One region of the Neobacillus sp. B24 genome, then DNA from elsewhere that is predicted to be linked to it. Evidence: a T-box and tRNA genes for the amino acid it is inferred to sense, from the RefSeq annotation. Region 1 holds a T-box; the other holds one or more tRNA genes.
The links. A T-box is a leader RNA that pairs with one kind of tRNA and senses whether it is charged. The one in region 1 lies ahead of serS (serine--tRNA ligase), so its partner is inferred to be a tRNA-Ser.

Region 1 (5,876 bases):
ACTGGGGGATATCAACAACCATTACTTAAGCAAAAATCAATCAGTGGTTGCCGATTATCACATTTTTAAAAATCTGATTTTTGCCCAGCGGACATTAAATCAGGATGAATATCGAAAATACTACAAGATTTATCAAATCTTGACAGAAGATATGCCTAAGCCAAATGTAATCATTTATTTAAATGCCAGTCTTGATACACTGCTAAGCCGAATTAAATTAAGAGGCCGTGAGGTTGAGAAAAATATCAGCCCGCTTTACCTCGAGCAGCTATCCCTTGACTATGAACAGACAATGGCGATTTTTGAAAAAGAACATCCGGAAATTCCAGTTCTTCGTTTTAATGGGGATGAGTTGGATTTCGTTAAAAATGAACAGGATCTCGATTATATTATCGAAAAACTGTCCTATACACTAAAAACAGCCAGCTGGACAAACACATTAACGAACGGAGGATGTTAATTGAGCATTGTTATTGGCGGAATGATAGGTCTTGGAAAAACAAGTGTAGCCGATATATTAAAGGAGCACTTTGAAAATAGAGGAATCGAAAGTAAAGTATTTTATGAAACGGTAGACGATAATCCGATTCTCCCGCTTTATTATGAATTAACTCCTGAAGAGCTGGATGCAAGACGCATTCCATTTCTATTGCAGCTATTTTTCTTAAATAAACGTTACAAAACAGTAAAGGATTGTATGAATTGGCGAAATCCCATTTATACGATTCAAGACCGCTCTATTTATGAGGACTGGTATTTTGCCTACGTCAATAAAAACTTAGGCAGAATCTCTCCCCTGGAGTTCAAGATTTATGAGGAATTAGTTGATAACATGATGGAAGAGTTAAGTGAGCTTCCGAAAAAAGCACCAGACTTAATGGTTTACTTAAGAGGCTCGTTTGATACCGTTCTCGACCGGATTATGTCCCGCGGCAGAAGCTTCGAAATCAACCCGGAATTGAAAGAGTATTATTTCGAGGTTTGGAAGGGCTATGATGAATGGGTCATGGAGCGTTATGATGCAAGTGAAGTATTGGTCATCGATATGGACACAACTGACGTGGTGAAAAGCGAAGCTGACGCTAAACGTGTTTGCACTCAGGTCGAAGAAAAACTGAATGAAATTCTATTTATAACAAAAGCGCATATTGGCTAACCGCCATATGCGCTTTCTTTTTCAAAAAAAAATTCGCTACAAAAGATTGTAACGAATTTTTATCTCCAGTTTTTATGCGCGTATTAATCTTGTGATGGCGGAGGAAGAGGGATTCGAACCCCCGCGCGGTTTAACCCGCCTGTCGGTTTTCAAGACCGATCCCTTCAGCCGGACTTGGGTATTCCTCCGTGACAACAGATGTTAATTTATCATATATTTTTACCACTGTCAACATTATTAATTCAGCTCGGGAGAAAAAATTCTCCCGAGCCTTTTTTATGCTATTAAACTGGTTTGATGACCTCACGGCCGCCCATATATGGACGCAGTACGGTCGGAATCACGACACTGCCGTCTTCCTGCTGGTAGTTCTCTAGGATAGCGGCGACGGTGCGGCCAATTGCAAGGCCAGATCCATTTAATGTATGAACATGCTCCGGTTTGGCCTTCGGGTCGCGACGGAAGCGAATGTTAGCTCTTCTTGCCTGGAATGCTTCAAAGTTACTGCAAGAAGAAATCTCCCGGTACGTGCCATAGCTTGGAATCCATACTTCGATATCATACTTTTTCGCTGCGGTGAAGCCTAGGTCGCCCGTACACATGCTCAATACCCGATATGGCAGTTCCAACAGCTGCAGAACCCGCTCGGCATCATTAGTTAATTTTTCAAGCTCTTCATAAGAATCTTCAGGCTTCACAAACTTAACGAGCTCTACTTTATTAAATTGATGCTGGCGAATAAGGCCCCTTGTGTCACGTCCAGCGGACCCCGCTTCAGAGCGGAAGCAGGCGCTGTAGGCCGCAAAGCGGATTGGCAGCTCCTCGCCGCTTAGTATTTCATCGCGATAATAATTGGTAACTGGCACTTCGGCAGTTGGGATTAAAAAATAATCCTCATTCTCGATTAAAAATGCATCTTCAGCAAACTTCGGCAGCTGGCCAGTTCCGGTCATGCTGGCGCGGTTGACCATATACGGTGGCAAGATCTCTGTATATCCGTGCTCATCGATATGCAAATCAAGCATAAAGCTTATTAACGCACGCTCGAGGCGGGCACCTAAGCCTTTATAGAAAACAAATCGGCTGCCGGTAACCTTTCCAGCCCGTTCAAAGTCAAGAATCCCCAAATGGTCAGCAACATCCCAGTGCGGCTTCGCTTCGAAACCAAAGTCGCGAACTTCGCCCCATTTACGAATTTCAACATTTTCGTCCTCTGTGTCACCAACCGGTACGCTTTCATGCGGAATATTCGGGATGCTGAGCAGCAGCATTTCCAATGTCTCTTCGACACCTCTTAGCTCGTCATCCAATTCTTTGATACGGTCGCCTACCTCGCGCATTTCCTTGATTAGATGGTCAGCATCTTGTTTCTCACGCTTTAGCTGAGCTACCTGCTGCGAAACCTCATTGCGTTTTGATTTCAGCTTTTCAGCCTCAACAATTAGTTCCCGGCGTTTTACATCCAAGTCTTCGAACTTTCCAAGGTCGGTCAAGTCTTCACCGCGATGCTGCAGTTTTTCTTTTACTTCTTCAAAATTTGCCCTTAAATGTTTTAAATCCAACATGTCCAGACACTCCTTTTTTTACTTGTATCACTACCTAGCTCCAGCGCCTAGGGGCTCGGGGTCATAAGCCAATCCGTCAAGAAGGTCAAAAAGCGACCTTCTCGCCGGCTCGTCTTATGCCTGTCGCCCCTGATCAAGGCGCTTTCGCTTTAAAAATAAAAAACTCCCGCCCCAAAACAGGGACGAGAGTTACCCGCGTTACCACCCTGGTTGACAGTTTCAACTGTCCACCTCAAAAAATAACGGTTTATCACCGAAAGTACTTACTAACCTCTTGAAGGAGGGGTTCCGTACCTTACTCGAGGAGGGATTCACAAGCATTATCCACCGATTCACACCAGCCACCGGCTCTCTTTAGAATAACCATCCTGTTACTAGTTCCTCTCATTGCTTTAATCTATGAACGATTTGTATATCTTAATGTACTATAATTATTATCCAAATGCAACCAGTTTATACTGATTAGGCAGACTGCTTTTGCTTTGTTTCTTTGACCATCTCTACAAAGTAGGCAGTGAGGCGATGGTCATCGGTTAATTCCGGATGGAAGGAACAGCCGAGGTATTGCCCTTCACGTGCTGCCACGATCCGGCCATTGTGCTTGGCCAACACCTCAACATTTTCCCCCGCGTCAACTATATGTGGCGCCCGGATAAAAACTGCAGTGAAGTTATCTGCGACATCCTTGATCGCGAGGTCGGCCTCGAAGCTGTCAACCTGACGACCAAAGGAATTGCGTTCAACACTAACATCCATTACACCGAGATGAGGCTCACTGTACCCGACAATATTCTTTGCTAAAAGAATCAAACCGGCACAAGTGCCATACATTGGCTTTCCGGTGTGGGCAAACTCCTTTAAAGCATACATAAAATCATATTTATCAATTAAACGGCGCATAGTTGTGCTCTCACCACCAGGGAGAATCAGGCCGTCAATCGCTTCTAACTCTTCTTTATGTTTAATCGCCACTGCTTCAACACCACAGGCTTCAAGTGATTGGATATGCTCACGGACAGCCCCCTGTAATGCGAGTACACCGATTTTTGTCATACTTTGTTTCCCCCTTACTTAGCCTACTGTCTAGCTCCAGCGCCTAGGACGCTTCCACTTTTCTATTTTACCATCCACGCTCCTGCATACGTGCCTCTGGAGCTAATGATGAAATCTCAATGCCTTTCATTGGTGTGCCAAGGTTCTTGGAAAGCTCAGCAATTAACTTATAGTCTTGATAATGTGTTGTAGCTTCTACAATGGCTCTGGCAAACTTCGCAGGATTTTCCGATTTAAAGATACCAGAACCGACAAACACACCGTCAGAGCCCAATTGCATCATCAAGGCTGCATCAGCAGGTGTCGCCACGCCGCCTGCAGCAAAGTTAACCACCGGTAAACGGCCAAGACGCTTGATTTCAAGCAGAATTTCATAAGGGGCCCCTAAGAGCTTCGCTTCTGTCATAAGCTCGTCCTCATTCATCGACACCACTTTGCGAACCTGAGCATTTACCTTACGAATGTGTCGAACTGCCTCCACAATGTTCCCAGTTCCAGGCTCCCCTTTTGTGCGCAGCATGGAAGCTCCTTCACCAATACGACGTGCAGCCTCACCTAGGTCGCGGCAGCCACAAACAAATGGAACGGTATAGTCACTTTTTAATAAATGATACTCTTCATCAGCAGGTGTTAATACTTCACTTTCGTCGATATAGTCAACACCCATTGCCTCAAGTACGCGTGCTTCCACAATATGGCCAATCCGTGCCTTCGCCATAACCGGGATGGAAACAGCACTCATTACTTCTTCAATGATTCTTGGGTCAGCCATTCTAGCCACACCGCCAGCTGCGCGAATATCAGAAGGTACCCGTTCCAATGCCATTACCGCAACCGCACCAGCTTCTTCCGCAATTTTTGCCTGCTCGGCATCTACCACGTCCATAATGACGCCGCCCTTTTGCATTTCAGCCATTCCGCGTTTGACTCGATCCGTACCAGTTTTCATTATTTTGTCCCCCTTTACCTTTAATAATATTTAGAAAAATAATTCCATTCAAATCAGTCGGAATTTTTAACCGATAAAATCATTAAAGCAACAAAAAAGGATTCCTGTCAAGACAAGAATCCTTTCCAACATTTACATATAAAATTAGAACCAGCCTTTAACGGTTGATGAAATACCGTTCCATACATCACCAAAGAAGTTGCCGATGCCGCGCATCATTAGCACAAACCAATTCGCTTTTTCAACATCTTGGGCAGCAATCACTTCAACTTGGACTTTCTTTTGGCCTTCCCCAGTTAAATAGCTAATTTTTTCACCATTCTTAGGTTCAACTGTTAAATAGCCGACAGTCTCACCTTTTTTAATAGGTGCAGTTAGTTCACCCTTCTTATTGACTTTCTTCTTATCAAGGACTAAAACTGGTTTGAAGTTTTCTTGCTCACCATTTTCGATAATCATATTAATGGCTGATTTCGTATAAATTTTAACCTGGCCCTCTTTACCCTTTATTACAGGAAGAGTTTTAGTGCCCTTAACCTGGTAGTGCTTTGGAATAATTTCCTCTTTTGTCGTGGTGTTAAAGGCATAATCAAGCATTTTCCTTGTTTCGCCAAAACGGGCTTTATAGCTGCCTTTTCCACTCGCGTCAACAGCATTTTGCACGACAGAGATGAATCTCTTTCCATCACGGCTTGCTGTCCCTGTGAAACAGTAACCGGCAAAATCTGTCGTACCTGTTTTAAGACCGTCAATACCTTCGTAGCTATATTGTAATCCTGGAAGCATTTCATTCCAGTTGATCATCTCAATGCGGTCTTCTGTCCCTTCACGGAAGGTTTTCTTTGGAATGCTTGCTGTTTTTAAAACTTCCGGGTATTCGTTGATTAAGTGGAACGCTAGTGTCGCCACAGCACGCGGTGACATGACGTTTTCTTCGTCTGCACCAGTACCCTCTGGATGCATACCTTGGTAATCCTTGTTATTTAAACCTGAAGAGTTAACGAATTTATAATCCTTAAGCCCAAGTTTTTTTGCTTTTTCATTCATCATTTTAACAAAGTTCGACTCAGACCCGGCAATCACTTCTGAAATGGCAATTGTGGCACCATTAGCCGAATAAATAACCATTGCCTCATACAATTCTCTTACGGTA
Region 2 (5,876 bases), 990 kb from region 1:
CCCTCAAGATGAGATTTCCCATAGCGTCAAGCTAGTAAGATCCCTGAAAGATGATCAGGTTGATAGGTCAGAGGTGGAAGCATGGTGACATGTGGAGCTGACTGATACTAATCGATCGAGGACTTAACCAAGTCATGTATTACTGGTGAACTCGTTTTTACAACACTTCTTCTGCATTATCTAGTTTTGAGGGAATGAAACCTAAAAAAAATAGTCTGGCAACTATGGCGAGAAGGTCACACCCGTTCCCATACCGAACACGGAAGTTAAGCTTCTCAGCGCCGATGGTAGTTGGGGCGAAAGCCCCTGTGAGAGTAGGACGTTGCCGGGCTAAGCCCCTTTTGGGGCTATTATTTTGTCTACATTATAGTTGGCCCCTTGGTCAAGCGGTTAAGACACCGCCCTTTCACGGCGGTAACACGGGTTCGAATCCCGTAGGGGTCACCATTTCGGAGGATTAGCTCAGCTGGGAGAGCATCTGCCTTACAAGCAGAGGGTCGGCGGTTCGATCCCGTCATCCTCCACCACTTAAATTAAAGTATGAGCCATTAGCTCAGTTGGTAGAGCAACGAGCAAAGCTTCTATGAAAAGGCTGCGAGTTGTACATGCCGAGCCGCTTCTTGAATATTCTTTCTGAGGCGGGGACATCTGACGTCCACAATCAAAATTTAGGGAATCATCATAGTATGAGCCATTAGCTCAGTTGGTAGAGCATCTGACTTTTAATCAGAGGGTCGAAGGTTCGAATCCTTCATGGCTCACCATCAAATATTGCGGGTGTGGCGGAATTGGCAGACGCACCAGACTTAGGATCTGGCGCCGCAAGGCGTGGGGGTTCGACTCCCTTCACCCGCACCATTTATATTTTGCGGAAGTAGTTCAGTGGTAGAACACCACCTTGCCAAGGTGGGGGTCGCGGGTTCGAATCCCGTCTTCCGCTCCAGAAATGCCGGGGTGGCGGAACTGGCAGACGCACAGGACTTAAAATCCTGCGGTAGGTGACTACCGTACCGGTTCGATTCCGGTCCTCGGCACCATTTATTTCAATCTTATATGCGCCCGTAGCTCAATTGGATAGAGCGTCTGACTACGGATCAGAAGGTTATGGGTTCGACTCCTGTCGGGCGCGCCATTTTAAATTATATTTTCGGGAAATAGCTCAGCTTGGTAGAGCACTTGGTTTGGGACCAAGGGGTCGCAGGTTCGAATCCTGTTTTCCCGACCATCTTACATGATTATGGGGCCTTAGCTCAGCTGGGAGAGCGCCTGCTTTGCACGCAGGAGGTCAGCGGTTCGATCCCGCTAGGCTCCACCATAACTCAATTAGAAATTTGGCGGTGTAGCTCAGCTGGCTAGAGCGTACGGTTCATACCCGTAAGGTCGGGGGTTCGATCCCCTCCGCCGCTACCAAATTGTCTCATAACCATATTGGTTAATGAACCTTTACTTGGACCTTTAGCTCAGCTGGTTAGAGCAACGAGCAAGGCTTCCTTGAACAAGCTGCGAGTTGTACCCATCGAACTGCTGCTTGAATAAGCTTTCTGAGATGGGGACAGACAGATTTTAACCATATTGGTTAATGAACCTTTACTTGGACCTTTAGCTCAGCTGGTTAGAGCAGACGGCTCATAACCGTCCGGTCGTAGGTTCGAGTCCTACAAGGTCCACCAATAGTTTTATATATAATGGAGGAATACCCAAGTCTGGCTGAAGGGATCGGTCTTGAAAACCGACAGGCGGGTTAAACCGCGCGGGGGTTCGAATCCCTCTTCCTCCGCCATTATAAACACATTTTTATTGTCGCGGGGTGGAGCAACGACCATTGCATCGTTGAATATTCTGCGAGTTGTATCAATCGAGCTGCTGCTTGAATAAGCTTACTGAGATTGATACAGTCATACGTTAGCTTTTAGCATGACGTAATCTTATACTTCTTATTGTCGCGGGGTGGAGCAGTCCGGTAGCTCGTCGGGCTCATAACCCGAAGGTCGCAGGTTCAAATCCTGCCCCCGCAATTCGGTCTGGTAGTTCAGTTGGTTAGAATGCCTGCCTGTCACGCAGGAGGTCGCGGGTTCGAGTCCCGTCCAGACCGCCACTAAAGTGGCTCAGTAGCTCAGTCGGTAGAGCAATGGACTGAAAATCCATGTGTCGGCGGTTCGATTCCGTCCTGAGCCACCTTCTATTTAAAAATAAATCACGGCGGTTGTGGCGAAGTGGTTAACGCATCGGATTGTGGTTCCGACATTCGAGGGTTCGATTCCCTTCAGCCGCCCCATACATGCGGGTGTAGTTTAGTGGTAAAACCACAGCCTTCCAAGCTGTTGTTGTGAGTTCGATTCTCATCACCCGCTCCATTATGGGCCTATAGCTCAGCTGGTTAGAGCGCACGCCTGATAAGCGTGAGGTCGATGGTTCGAGTCCATTTAGGCCCACCATATAATTTGCATTGAGTATGCAGCTTTCTTATTATTCCGCAGTAGCTCAGTGGTAGAGCTATCGGCTGTTAACCGATCGGTCGCAGGTTCGAATCCTGCCTGCGGAGCCATATAGAGAAGTACCCAAGTGGCTCAAGGGGCTCCCCTGCTAAGGGAGTAGGTCGCGGAAGCGGCGCGAGGGTTCGAATCCCTTCTTCTCTGTAATTTGGCCCCTTGGTCAAGCGGTTAAGACACCGCCCTTTCACGGCGGTAACACGGGTTCGAATCCCGTAGGGGTCATACAAAGGGACTGATGACAATATGTCATCAGTTTTTTTGTGTTTTCTGTTGATTACTCACATACTTGATATAAAATGGTACTTTGGGCTTAAAAAAAGTCAGAATCATTTGGATTCAATTGAATTTGGAAGAGGTTGGGTTTAAACTAAAAAATAGCCCATAAAAGGAAAAGAGAGGAAGTAATCTGTGGTATCTATCCGTACTAAAATTATTGTGTACTCCATGGTCCTTGTACTCCTAATTAATAGTGTTGCTTATTTTTTGTTTCAAAACAGCCAAAAATCCGGTGAAGAATATAATGCCATCTTGCAAAGATTCTTTTTGTTAAATGACCTATCTATCAGTACAAAAGCTGTCTACGAGTCCATAGATGATTATTTGCTTGATCATTCTAGTGATAGACTGGGCAGTTATTCATCTGAACGGGAAAAGTTAAAATCTTTGCAAGCCCAACTAAAAATACATATTAACCAAGATATTGCAGTAAAGAATTACTATTACTTGATTGAAAGTTTTCTAGACGAATGCAGTGTGATCATAAATGCATATGATCGAAATGAGATTGAGGTTTACTCGGCCCATTTAACGGAATTGTCAAGAATATCGCTATACATACAAGAGGCGACATTGGCATTAATTAATCATGAATTAACGAATTATCAAACGTTCTATAGAGAAATGCATAAAAGAAACGAGCTCTTCAGCTCAATTGGCATTTTTATTTTTGCTATAACCATATTTCTCAGCCTATTATTTGCCCTTTGGTTTTCAAAAGGGATGACGAAGCCAATAACCCATTTATCACAGGCTGCGAAGGAAATTTCGGCGGGTAAATTTGACGGTCCTGATATTAAAGCACCTACAAGGGATGAACTTCGTTTTCTGGCCGAAACATTTAATAATATGAGAGAAAATATTCGCCGATTAATTCAGGAAATTAAACAGAAATCAGAGTTAGACAACTTGTTAAAAGAAATGGAACTTAAGAGTTTGCAAAATCAAATAAATCCTCATTTTCTCTTTAATACATTAAATACTGTTTCAAGAATGGCCTACATTGAAGGTGCGGAACGGACTAGTGATTTGATTGATTCCGTAGCGGCATTACTAAGATACAATCTGGGCAGCCTGGACAAACCGACGACTTTGAAGGAGGAGGTCGCCGTCGTTCATAATTATTTTTTTATCCAAATGACCAGGTTTGGTGACAGGGTACAGTTTAAGAAGGAGATTGATGAGTCTTGCTTATCACTCCCAATACCTTCTTTAACATTGCAGCCAATTATTGAAAATGCATTTATCCACGGCGTTGAGTCTTATGAGCGCGATGCAGTTTTAAGTCTTCGGGTTTATAAAAAAAATAGTCAAGTCATTGTTGAAGTAGCAGACAATGGGGTTGGAATGGATGAACAAACAAAGAAAAGATTAGTGGAGCTAGATGATACTATGCACTACAGTCAACAATCAACCAAGCACACCGGGCATTCGACAGGGATTGGACTTCAAAATGTAATAAAGCGATTGCAATTATTTTATGGACAGGACCAGGTAGTTGAAATTCAATCCAAAAAGGGTGAGGGAACGGTAATTGTGCTAATGCTCCCAGTTGCTGCTGAAAGTGAGGTTATCGCAAAAGGTTATGTATAAATTACTAATTGTAGATGATGAGATGCTGGAAAGACAGGTACTTAGGCTGATTGTATCAACAAAATTAAAAGAGATAGAGATTGTTGGAGAGGCTGAAAACGGGAGAAAAGCAATCCAACTGGCTCACCAATTTGCTCCTGATATCATCATTATGGACATTAAAATGCCAGGGATTGATGGTATTGAGGCAGTAAAATTAATTAAAGACCAGCAGCCACATATAAAAGTCATCATGCTATCAGCATTTGATAAATTCGAGTATGCAAGACAAGTCATGCAGCAGGGTGTGAAAGAATATTTATTAAAACCTGCCCGAAAAGATGAACTAGTTGCAGCAGTAGAGCGGATTCTTTCCGAACTCAAGATGGAAAGACAGGAAAAAGAAGAGCAAGAAAGTTTAAGAAGAAAACTTCAGTCAGCGATAGTACCTATTGAAACCGAAGAAATGGATTGGAATCTTGTTTATGAAGACAAAAAGATGAATAAAGTAAAAGGATTTATAGAGGAGAACTTTACTAAGTCAATTTCATTAGAAGATGCAGCGGAGCATGTTGGTATTAGTCCCTATTATTTAAGTAAGTTGTTTAAAGAACGATTTTCTGTTAATTTTATTGATTACCTTACTCAATTACGGGTAGATAAGGCCAAGGAAATGATGAAAAATCCAGAAAGCAGCTTGAAGGAAATCTGTTATAACGTTGGGTATAAGGACCCTAACTATTTTAGCAGGGTGTTTAAAAAAACTACTGGCCTTTCTCCTAGTGACTATAGAAGACGACTATTGATAGGGTAATCGAAAGATATTTCTTATATATCACAAAAAAGTGAAGATGAATGCAAAAGATTAAAGGAAGTTCCGGAACAGTTATCTGAATATTAGTGCTATATTGGTAAATGAAAGAGCTTTCATAAGGGAAGAGGGGGAGAAAATTAATGAAAAAAGCTTGGTCGATCATGTTAATAGTTTTGCTTATGGCTTCATTTGTATTAGCAGGCTGTAGCTCCGATACATCTTCTGGAGGAAATTCTTCCGGCAACAAATCGGGAAATAAAGATGCAACGCTGGATATTTTTAGTTGGTGGACAGGTGCTGGGGAAGAAGATGGATTAAAAGCATTAATTGAATTGTTTAAAGAGAAGCACCCGGATGTGAAAATTGAAAATGCAGCGGTAGCGGGTGGTGCAGGTACAAATGCAAAAGCAGTACTTGCCAGCAGGATGCAGGGAAATGATCCTCCTGCAACGTTCCAGGTTCACGGCGGATCCGAGCTAAATGACGGATGGGTGGCAGCCGGTAAAATGGAGACACTCGATGATCTTTATGAAAAGGAAGGCTGGAACGATAAGTTTCCAAAGGATTTAATTGACCTGGTGAGCAAGGATGGACATATTTATTCAGTTCCTGTAAATATTCATCGAGGAAACGTTCTCTGGTATAACAAAAAGATTTTTGCAGAGAACAATTTGGAGGCACCAAAAACATTTGATGATTTCTTTAAGGTGGCAGACGCTCTT

Region 2: it has a tRNA-Ser gene. The T-box ahead of serS (serine--tRNA ligase) is inferred to sense a tRNA for this amino acid. The anticodon was not compared.

What each region holds. Positions count from the first base shown of each region.
Region 1 covers NZ_AP035777.1:18,029-23,904, reverse strand. Annotated here, with positions in the region: gene ACZ43M_RS00105 (deoxynucleoside kinase) at 1-460, shown strand, start outside; gene ACZ43M_RS00100 (deoxynucleoside kinase) at 461-1,156, shown strand; tRNA gene ACZ43M_RS00095 (tRNA-Ser) at 1,252-1,344, opposite strand; gene serS (serine--tRNA ligase) at 1,441-2,721, opposite strand; T-box leader at 2,897-3,118, opposite strand; gene pdxT (pyridoxal 5'-phosphate synthase glutaminase subunit PdxT) at 3,184-3,774, opposite strand; gene pdxS (pyridoxal 5'-phosphate synthase lyase subunit PdxS) at 3,842-4,726, opposite strand; gene ACZ43M_RS00075 (D-alanyl-D-alanine carboxypeptidase family protein) at 4,868-5,876, opposite strand, start outside.
Region 2 covers NZ_AP035777.1:4,434,279-4,440,154, reverse strand. Annotated here, with positions in the region: rRNA gene ACZ43M_RS22125 (23S ribosomal RNA) at 1-131, shown strand, start outside; rRNA gene rrf (5S ribosomal RNA) at 215-331, shown strand; tRNA gene ACZ43M_RS22115 (tRNA-Glu) at 373-447, shown strand; tRNA gene ACZ43M_RS22110 (tRNA-Val) at 452-527, shown strand; tRNA gene ACZ43M_RS22105 (tRNA-Lys) at 689-764, shown strand; tRNA gene ACZ43M_RS22100 (tRNA-Leu) at 774-858, shown strand; tRNA gene ACZ43M_RS22095 (tRNA-Gly) at 869-943, shown strand; tRNA gene ACZ43M_RS22090 (tRNA-Leu) at 949-1,037, shown strand; tRNA gene ACZ43M_RS22085 (tRNA-Arg) at 1,056-1,132, shown strand; tRNA gene ACZ43M_RS22080 (tRNA-Pro) at 1,149-1,225, shown strand; tRNA gene ACZ43M_RS22075 (tRNA-Ala) at 1,240-1,315, shown strand; tRNA gene ACZ43M_RS22070 (tRNA-Met) at 1,334-1,410, shown strand; tRNA gene ACZ43M_RS22065 (tRNA-Ile) at 1,594-1,670, shown strand; tRNA gene ACZ43M_RS22060 (tRNA-Ser) at 1,688-1,780, shown strand; tRNA gene ACZ43M_RS22055 (tRNA-Met) at 1,942-2,015, shown strand; tRNA gene ACZ43M_RS22050 (tRNA-Asp) at 2,019-2,095, shown strand; tRNA gene ACZ43M_RS22045 (tRNA-Phe) at 2,103-2,175, shown strand; tRNA gene ACZ43M_RS22040 (tRNA-His) at 2,200-2,275, shown strand; tRNA gene ACZ43M_RS22035 (tRNA-Gly) at 2,281-2,354, shown strand; tRNA gene ACZ43M_RS22030 (tRNA-Ile) at 2,359-2,435, shown strand; tRNA gene ACZ43M_RS22025 (tRNA-Asn) at 2,471-2,545, shown strand; tRNA gene ACZ43M_RS22020 (tRNA-Ser) at 2,549-2,636, shown strand; tRNA gene ACZ43M_RS22015 (tRNA-Glu) at 2,643-2,714, shown strand; gene ACZ43M_RS22010 (sensor histidine kinase) at 2,901-4,361, shown strand; gene ACZ43M_RS22005 (response regulator transcription factor) at 4,354-5,154, shown strand; gene ACZ43M_RS22000 (ABC transporter substrate-binding protein) at 5,295-5,876, shown strand, end outside.